Regions from separate parts of the Colwellia sp. Bg11-28 genome, predicted to be linked through region 3. Evidence: predicted binding sites of a transcription regulator. Region 3 holds the regulator's gene; each other region holds the start of a gene.
The links. Region 3 encodes sigma-54, which starts transcription at its own class of promoters, with help from an activator protein. Its sites were predicted from a motif close to GTTGGCACGNNNNTNGNNT; they were not measured.

Region 1 (3,290 bases), on a different contig from region 3:
GTAGTTGAAGTATCCGATGGCGAGACTTAGGTCTTATCGTAAAAGCAATTAAACAAAAATTATAAACTTTACCTGACAGCACAAGTATCGAGCAGTACAGGTGTTAAGCAAAATATCGAATTTTAAAAGGATTAAATTATGTCATTTAATATTGCATTAAGCGGATTAAACGCTGCACAAAAAGACTTAGATGTTTCATCAAATAACATTGCTAACGTAAATACGGTTGGCTTTAAAGAGTCACGCGCTGAATTTGTTGATGTTTATGCATCATCATTGCTTGCTTCAGGTAAAACTAAAGTAGGTGACGGTGTTTTAACAGCAGATGTTGCGCAGCAATTCTCTCAAGGTAGTATTCAATTTACCAATAATGCGCTTGATTTAGCTATTACAGGTAATGGCTTTTTTGCCACAGTCCCTGAGCTTGGTTCTTTAGAAACTTCCTATACACGTGCCGGTCAGTTTAAGTTAAATTCAGATAATTTTGTTGTTAACTCGCAAGGTGGTCATCTTTTAGGTTTTCCTGTCAATCCTGATGGCTCATCAGCTTCAGTAAGTTTAAGTACTGCAGAGCCCATTCGGATCCCTACGGCATCGGGCGCACCCACAAAAACCAGTGAAGTCGATGTACGAATGAATTTACCTGCAGGTGATAGCTATATTACCAGCGCACCCGCTAATTTCGACCCAGAAGATCCACTAACATTTAATAACTCGACTTCAGTCACTATTTTTGATTCATTAGGTGATAGTCATATTATGACTTATTTCTTTGTTAAAGATGACCCAGCAGTCGCACCTAACCAATGGATGATGTTTGCATCTGTCGATGGTAAACCTATCGACTTAGATGATAATCCTGCTGTGCAGACACCAGCAGATGCTTTAGTTGTTACTAGAACTACAGATGTGGCGACCGCACAAGGTGTGTATGATGCCATAGCCGCACCCTCTGCAGCTGATTTAGCGACGCTTAATGCAACAAAAACGGCATTGGCCACTGCAATTTCAGCAACAACACCTGTTAGTGGCACAGGAACAAAAGGGGCGCGTTTAACGTATAACTCGTCTGGTGATTTTATTTCTCAGTCGCCATCACCAACTAACGGTGGCATCCGAACCGTTGATTTCTCTGGCCATTTACCTAATGGTGCTGATCCAACTCAAACGGTTAAAATTGATTTTAATTTAGATAGTGCAGCACCGAACCCTAATGAGCCTACACAGTTTGCTTCAAATTTTGAAGTAACAGCCTTAAATCAAGATGGTTTAGCGGTGGGGCGATTAACTGGTATTGATATTGGCGTTGATGGATTAGTTAGAGCGACTTATAGTAATGGTACTTCTCAGCCTTTAGCACGTATTGCTATGGTGAATTTTGCCAACGAACAAGGTTTATCACAAACAGGTAGCACCAACTGGAAAGAAAGTATTGTGTCAGGGGAAGCCCTTGCGGGTGAAGCTGGTTCAGGTACTTTTGGTACAATTAACTCTTCTGCATTAGAGCAATCGAACGTGAACTTAACCACAGAGTTAATTGACTTAATTTCAGCACAACGTAATTTCCAAGCTAACTCGAGAGCGTTAGAAGTTGATAATCAGCTGAACCAAACGATTTTACAAATTAGATAATTGGAAAGATAACTCCTTTGCTAGCAAACTAACGCTAGTCTTCGTTCTACAATTATACCTAAGCTTCCTGAAATACGCCTCTTCAAGTAGCTTGGGTATAAAGCTGCTAGTTAAGTATTACCTACTTAACTAGCAGCTTTTTTATTGTTACACCCCCGTAACCAGTCAAAAAATCCATTAGCATTTAAACCACTCGTTAACTATTTACAATAGCTGGCACTCTATTTGCATTTATCAAGTATAACCTTTTACTTTTTTGGAAATACATTATGGATAAGTTGCTTTATATCGCCATGAGTGGCGCTAAACAAAATATGCAAGCCTTATCAATCAATGCCAACAACTTGGCGAATGCTAAAACTACAGGCTTTAAAGCTGATTTAGCACAAGCGCGAAGTATGCAAGCATTTGGCGAAGGATTACCTTCGCGTGTTTTTTCAATGACAGAACGTGCTAGCCAAAATTTTGACTCTGGATCTATTCTCCATACTGGTCGCTCTTTAGATATGGCTATTGAAGGCGAAGGTTTTTTTGCCGTACAAGCCGAAGATGGGCAAGAAGCTTATACTCGTGGCGGTCACTTTCGTTTAACAGAAACGGGTGCATTAGAAACCAATGATGGCGAATTAGTGATTGGTGAGAATGGACCAATTACCCTGCCGTTACCGATTAACAATATTCAAATCTCTCGCGATGGCACTATCATGGTTCAGCCAGCAGGTGCACCTAGCAGTGTTCAAGAAGAAGTTGGTCGTATTAAACTGGTTAACCCAGACACTCGACTTGTTGATAAAGGTAATGATGGTCTTTTTCGTGCCAAAAATGGTGGCCAATTAATTGCCGATGTTAATGTCAATGTTCTTGGTGGCGCACTCGAGTCGAGTAATGTTAACCCTATTAATGAAATGACAGACATGATTGCCTTACAGCGTCAGTTTGAAATGCAACTAAAAATGATGAAAACAGCAGAAGAAATTGATTCAAGTGCTTCTTCATTATTACGTGCTTTCTAAGCATAGCAATCTATCAGTCATGTTTAGCTTAACTAAAATTAACTCAGCTAAACGCTACTACTCAATCAGAGGTGATGTATGAACGCAGCATTATGGATCAGTAAAACAGGCTTAGATGCGCAAACCAAAGATATTGCGGTAATCTCTAACAACCTTGCCAACGCCAGTACTATCGGCTTTAAAAAAAGCCGTGCAGTATTTGAAGATTTACTTTATCAAAATATTAATCAACCAGGTGGTCGAACTGCGCAAGATACTGAAGCGCCTTCTGGTTTAATGTTGGGTGCTGGTACTAAAGTGGTCGCGACACAAAAAATTCATACCCAAGGTGACATGATTACCTCAGATAACGCCCTTGATTTAATGATTCAAGGTGAAGGTTTTTTTGAAATTCAAATGCCGGATGGTAGTTCTGCATACAGTCGTAATGGTCAATTCACCATGGATGATGAAGGTAACATGGTTACCCCAGGTGCTGGTTATATGATCCAACCGCAAGTGACTATTCCTGAAGATGCCTTGAGTATTATTGTTTCACAAGATGGTGAGGTTTCAGTGACGCTACAAGGACAACCTGACCCAGCAGTCGTTGGCCAAATTAACTTAATTAACTTTGTTAACCCTACAGGTCTTCAATCGATAGGG
Region 2 (3,290 bases), on a different contig from region 3:
AATAATACACCTAAACATCATTGGTCGAAGCAGGTTAACAATTAAGATCCAAATACAGAAACAACATCACAATTAATGACAAAAAATAACCGATTACAATCAATAACTTAAGGTTGTTATTTAAATGAAGCAGCAGAAATTGCCAATATATCTCACAGTGATGTAAGACATGTCTTACAAAAAAAATAGCACTTTGTCAGTGCTATTTTTTTTAGGGAATGAAATTAGGGAACAAGAGACCTACAGTAGCTTCAATAAAAGCAAATAAATAACATTTATTCTTCTTTATCTCGATAGTGAACCATCACAGAACCACAGACATTGCCTACTGTCACCTCTTTAACCGTGTGATAATCAACCTGTTTGAAGAATTCTTTAAATTTTCCTGAGGTTGCATACACCGCAACACCCTCACTATCGGGATGTTCATCAAGAACTGTATTTACAGCGGCCATTAAGTAGTGACCAAAACCATGCTGTTGATGCAGTGGATGAACTGCGATAAAGGATAAAAAGTGAAATATTTTTAACGGCACAGCAGCCAATACAGTGTGCTCTTTTTGCATCATTTGTTTGGTACTAAAGTAACCTGCATTCAACAGCATCTTTAAACGCCAATGCCAAAAACGATCACTCGCCAATGTTTCATCAGGGCTATTAATACAAGCAACACCAACCATAGCCTCACCTAGATACAGTCCAATCATAGGCTGTTTAGCTTGCCAGAAAGCATTAAGTTCTTCCCTGATAGCACCACGAAGACGTTGCTCATAATCTTCTTTATCGCTTTTAAAAATATCTAAAAAAACGGGGTCATCATGATAGGCTTGATATAAAAGGGACGCGGCTAATTTCAATTCATGAGCACCCAAATATGTCGCTCGAATATTAACGTCTTGATTTATATTGCTATCAACACTACTTTCTACCGATACTGTCTCACTCATTATTATCCCTACTCTGACGATGGATGATCATTAATTTAACAACCCACCATACCAGTATAATTTCAAATAGGTCAAATATAATAAGTTTAGAACAAACTGTTACTATAGATGTGGAGATAAAAAAATACCCCGCTATGCGGGGGATTTAAAATTCAAGAAAACTAATAATTAATTTGCTATAACCTTATCAATTTTTGAATAATCTCCACCATTACCTGTTTCTACTAGTTGGCCATTAATAAACTGGAGGAAAGTACATTCATCTTTTGTCGTTAAACCATCTTTATGTTTGCGTTGGGTGCGATAATATAGAACGCGCACTGTATTATCGCCATCAGCATAAGTCTCAGAAAAATCAGAAACACCTAAATTTTCTTGTATATCCATAAATGAAGTGCCTAATTGTACTTTGGCAATTTTCTTACGATTTTTATAAGTTCGGTCTTCGCTATCACCAACAAAACCATGATCCATTCCGTCGTCATTTATTTTAATAACACATCCAGATAATGTCATAGCTAGTGGAGCTGCAATCAGTAAAGCTATTATTGATTTTTTCATGTCTATATTTCCTAAGGTGTTTTAATATTTATTATAATGCTCAGATGTATTAAGGCAAAAAACAAGCCAAATGATTAAGTAACTGAATTTAAAGAGTTTTAAAAAATAAGAAAATGAAAACCAAGACATCTTTAGTTATATTGGCTAAAATATAGTTAAATTAATTATTCATATTCCAAATCAGTAAGTAAAATGACAATTATCGATGAAATTTTAATCTGCGCAAATCAATTAGCTAATGCCGGAACAAAGCCGACAGTTGCTTTAGTAAAAGCAAAGCTAAGTCAACGTGCTCCATTAGCTACGGTAATAACTACTCTGAAAGGCTGGCAGCATCAACCCGACTTTATTGCTCCTACAATTAATGAAGAACAAGTAGTGAATAACGATTCATCGGCAAAAAACACGTCGGAGTTACTGGAATCCTTACTTGAAAATGGTGTGATAAAAAAAGTGATTCAACAATCATTAGCTTTGGAATTAACTGAAATGAAAAAAGAGCTATATGAGATGAAGTTGCTCATCAACAACTTAAGTGAGCAACTGACTAAAAAGTAGGAATGATTTAATCTTTGCTATTATGATTTTTCACTCACTACATTTTTATGAGTTAACTGACTTATAAACTCAGCTAATGAATCGCTGAGTTTTTTATGCGGCTTACAACCAACTTGTTCGACCCAGACCTCTCCACTACTGTTATCTACAGAAATAATCATGTCTTCCTCGTCGGTAACAGCGAAAAAAACAGTTTCAACTTGCTTTAACTTTTGTTTCATTAAAATATGACCGATGATATTTTCTTGTAATCGTTCAAAATCGTCTTTGTTCCAAGCAAAAAGAAGAGATAATTCACCGTCATCAGACTGCGCTTCAATATCACCGCTAAAAATAGTGGTGAAATATATTTTAATATCCGGATGTAATTCAATATTTAATGCTGACTCGACATTCTCAAAAGAGAGAGCTTCTTCTTTGTTATCAGCTAATTGAACACTTTCCATTGCAACGGCTTGCCAGTAATGGTGACTAGTATCATGTGAACCTAAGTCACACGGTGATAGCCATTGTTCATCATGTTCTACTGTAGGAAGATGTCCAAATTGCTCGACGTGTTGTTGACTATAGCTTTTACTGAAGTTTAAAATCGCTTGCGTTAAAGTTTTATTTGTAGATGTCATATAAAGAAAAGATCCTTTAAAATAGCGAGATACTAGCTCACTACTGAAAAATTTTATGGCCAATTATCAAAATGCAACGGAACTCAGCAAATTAACACTGGGGAAAAGTACACAATATTGCAGCGAATATACCGCAGATTTGCTACAAGGAGTACCTAGAAGTTTAAATAGGGACGACTTAGCACTAAATCAAAGTAATTTACCTTTTGTAGGTGAGGATGTTTGGTATGGATATGAACTATCATGGTTAAATGGAAAGGGTAAGCCCGTTGTCGCTGTTGCTGAATTTCGATTTGCTTGCACCAGTGACAATATTGTTGAATCAAAGTCGTTTAAACTTTATTTAAATAGCTTTAATCAAACACGGTTTTCCAGCATTAAAGACGTAGAGAAAGTATTAACTAAAGATCTATCAAAAATAGCTGGCTCTGTGGCAAGCGTAAATTTGTTTGGTGTTGATCACTGCCCTGCCTTAGATATTGCCAAAAAATCAGATAAATGTATTTGTATTGATGGTGAAGATATTAGCATAGACAATTATCAATATGACCCACAATTGCTCGCTACAGCACAAGATGAAAGATCAGGCTCTCAAATTGAA
Region 3 (3,290 bases):
TTGTTATTAACACCGCAACAGCTTTACTTGTATTGGGCAATCGACCATGTGGGATCGCAATACCGTTACCTATACCAGTGCTACCCATTTTTTCTCTATTGAGTAAACTATCTAATAGTTCATCTTGCTCTATATCAGTTATTTGAATCGCAGCGAGTTGACAAATTCTTTCTAGAATACGTTTTTTACTGGTTACTGCTACATCACAACTAGTACAGCTTGTTGTTAATATTTCGGATAATTGCATAATCGTGTTAATGGTTTTAAGGCGCCACTTACGCTAAATCATTTAGCTCAGGACGCCTGCTTTAATAGGCTTTAATTACTTTAAAGCGGTCTTTCGGGCTAACTCAACTTAATGATGAGAAACCTTAGCTTTATACTTAAGAATCTGCCTATCAAGTTTATCAACTAAGGTATCAATAGAGGCATACATATCGGTGTTGACTGCAGAAGCAAATACTTCACTGCCATTCATATGAACATTAGCTTCAGCTTTTTGATTAAGCTTTTCTACGGTAAGTACAACATGGACATTATTAATGTGATCAAAATGTCGTTCTAATTTTGAGAATTTTGTATCGACATATTCGCGCAATGAACTAGTTACTTCAACATGGTGTCCAGAAAGATTAATTTGCATAAACATGATCCTTTTATTGTAGTCTTCTAAAGTAAACTCTTACGTTGATTTGACGGTGGTATCGCTAATGATTCTCGATATTTAGCAATTGTACGTCGTGCCACTTTTATTCCCTGCTCAGCTAATAAGTTAGCCATTTTACTATCACTTAACGGTTTAGCAGGTGTTTCCGCTAAGATAAGTTTTTTAATCAAAGAACGAATTGCTGTAGATGAACATTCACCACCATTCTCTGTACTGACATGACTAGAGAAGAAGTACTTGAGTTCAAAGATGCCTCTTGGCGTGTGCATATACTTTTGTGTTGTAACACGTGAGATGGTGGATTCGTGCATATCAACAGCTTCAGCTATATCGTTTAGTACCATAGGTCTCATGGCTTCAGCACCATGTTCTAAAAAACCTTGCTGGCGTTGAACAATACAATTGGACACTTTAAGTAGTGTGTCATTGCGAGATTCTAAACTCTTAATAAACCATTTAGCTTCTTGCAAGTTGGATCTAATAAATTGTCCATCATCAGTTGACGACTTCATTGTTTTAGACATTGCCGCATACTGTTTATTAATCGACAATTTAGGTGCAGTATCAGAATTTAATTCAACGACCCAACGGCCATTTTTTTTCTCAACAGAAACATCTGGAATAACATACTGGTCATCGCCTTTAATTACCGCATCACCCGGACGAGGGTTCAAGCTTTGAATTAAACGCATCACTTCACGTAGCTGATCTTCTTTTAATTTGGTTTTACGCATTAACTGGCGATAGTCTCGATTACCAAGTAGATCGATATGGTCGTTGATTATTAATTTACTTTCTTTCAGGTAAGGGGTATCAGCACTAAATTGATTTAATTGAATAAGTAAGCAATCAGGAATGGAGCGAGCTGCGACACCAATAGGATCAAACATATTAATACGTTTTAATACGGCTTCTACTTCATCAAGCTCGAGCCCTTCAGTGCCAACACTCTCTAAGATATCTTCTGGTGATACAGTTAAATAACCGGCGTCATCGACTGCTTCTATAATAGCAATTGCGATGGTTTTATCAGTATCGCTGAAAGGGGTTAATTCCATTTGCCATAATAAATGATCTTGAATGGAATCAGTGGTTTCACCCTGATAGGTGTAGTCATCAGCAGGGCTACTTACTGCGCCAGTATTTGATACCCCAGCACTGTAGCTTTCTTCCCAAGTAGTATCTATATTTAGTTCTTCTGGTATATCACTTTTTTCCATCGCCTCAGTAGTACTGATTTCGTCAATACTGGCCTGCTGTTCTTCACTACCATCACCCGCAGGTTGATCCGTTTTTTCTTCATTAGTATTGGATGAAAAGGCTTCTTCAAGATTATTTTGTTCACTTGAATTATCACTTTGAGCTTTTTCATCAAGTTCAAGTAATGGATTGCTCTCTAAAACTTCTTGAATTTCTTGTTGTAACTCTAACGTAGACAATTGCAACAGCTTAATAGCTTGTTGCAATTGTGGAGTCATTGTTAAGTGTTGTCCAATACGGAGCTGTAGTGTAGGGCGCATCTAGGTTATATGATTTCCTATTTATTATTCTTAGTAGTTACGCTATTACAATGGGTAACTACTATTCTATTAAGCATTCTGGCTAAATATACTAGCCTATCGCTTTACTATAGCGTGAATTGTTCGCCAAGGTATACATCTCTGACTTTTTGATTAGCAAGAATTTGATCTGCATTACCTTGCGCAATAATTTCACCATGACTAACTATATAAGCATGCTCACAAACGTCTAATGTTTCTCTCACATTATGGTCTGTGATCAAGATACCTATGCCTCGCTGCTTTAAGTGTAAGATGATTTTTTTAATGTCGCCAACCGAAATTGGGTCAACACCAGCAAAGGGCTCATCTAATAAAATAAATTGAGGATCTGCAGCGAGTGCTCGGGCAATTTCAACTCTTCGTCTTTCGCCACCGGATAAGCTCATGCCGGTATTGTCTTTGATATGACAAATGTGAAACTCTTCTAATAAATTTTCAAGTTTCTCAGCGCGCTGGGTTTCACTAAGCTCTTTACGTGTTTGTAATATCGCCATAATATTATCAGAAACAGTTAGCTTTCTAAAAATTGAGGCTTCTTGAGGTAAATAGCCAATACCGCTTCGGGCTCTTTCATGCATAGGAGCAAGGGTAAGGTCTTGACCGTTGAGTTTGATCGAGCCATTGTCATTGGGGACTAAGCCAACAATCATATAAAAGGATGTGGTTTTTCCGGCGCCATTGGGGCCTAATAAGCCAACTATTTGTCCTGCGTCAACTTGCAAACTAACATTCTTAACGACTTGTCTACTTTTATAAGACTTCGATAAACCATCGGCAATCAGTGTATTTACAGGTGTTGTTTTCACTGTGTTAGTTGTCACTACTGTCGCCTTCTTTTTCTACTACCTTGTCAGTTGGTTTTTCTTCTTTAGATTTTTCGTAAGTCTCTTTCTGTTTCTTGAGTACCGTTGGTTGTAAAATAGTAGTAACAGGCTGATTATTAGCGCTCCGTGCTTGTAGTTTTTCACTGACAGTATTATAAGTTATTTCATTACCACTGACTTCACTTCCAGCTTGCTTGACTAGGGCATTACCTGAAATAATGATTGTATTCGAGTTAG

Region 1: flgF (flagellar basal-body rod protein FlgF) is a predicted target of sigma-54. The motif match lies at 1,845-1,863, and genes of this name have one in related genera.
Region 2: CXF79_RS08735 (DUF3192 domain-containing protein) is a predicted target of sigma-54. The motif match lies at 1,561-1,579, and genes of this name have one in related genera.

Annotation. Positions count from the first base shown of each region.
Region 1 covers NZ_PJBA01000004.1:237,334-240,623, forward strand. Annotated here, with positions in the region: gene CXF79_RS04865 (flagellar hook assembly protein FlgD) at 1-30, shown strand, start outside; gene flgE (flagellar hook protein FlgE) at 139-1,632, shown strand; gene flgF (flagellar basal-body rod protein FlgF) at 1,902-2,645, shown strand; gene flgG (flagellar basal-body rod protein FlgG) at 2,724-3,290, shown strand, end outside.
Region 2 covers NZ_PJBA01000006.1:405,055-408,344, reverse strand. Annotated here, with positions in the region: gene CXF79_RS08740 (GNAT family N-acetyltransferase) at 276-947, opposite strand; gene CXF79_RS08735 (DUF3192 domain-containing protein) at 1,116-1,508, opposite strand; gene CXF79_RS08730 (hypothetical protein) at 1,701-2,066, shown strand; gene syd (SecY-interacting protein) at 2,087-2,689, opposite strand; gene queF (NADPH-dependent 7-cyano-7-deazaguanine reductase QueF) at 2,745-3,290, shown strand, end outside.
Region 3 covers NZ_PJBA01000018.1:816,613-819,902, reverse strand. Annotated here, with positions in the region: gene ptsN (PTS IIA-like nitrogen regulatory protein PtsN) at 1-247, opposite strand, end outside; gene hpf (ribosome hibernation promoting factor) at 356-643, opposite strand; gene CXF79_RS20725 (RNA polymerase factor sigma-54) at 670-2,187, opposite strand; gene lptB (LPS export ABC transporter ATP-binding protein) at 2,295-3,035, opposite strand; gene lptA (lipopolysaccharide transport periplasmic protein LptA) at 3,040-3,290, opposite strand, start outside.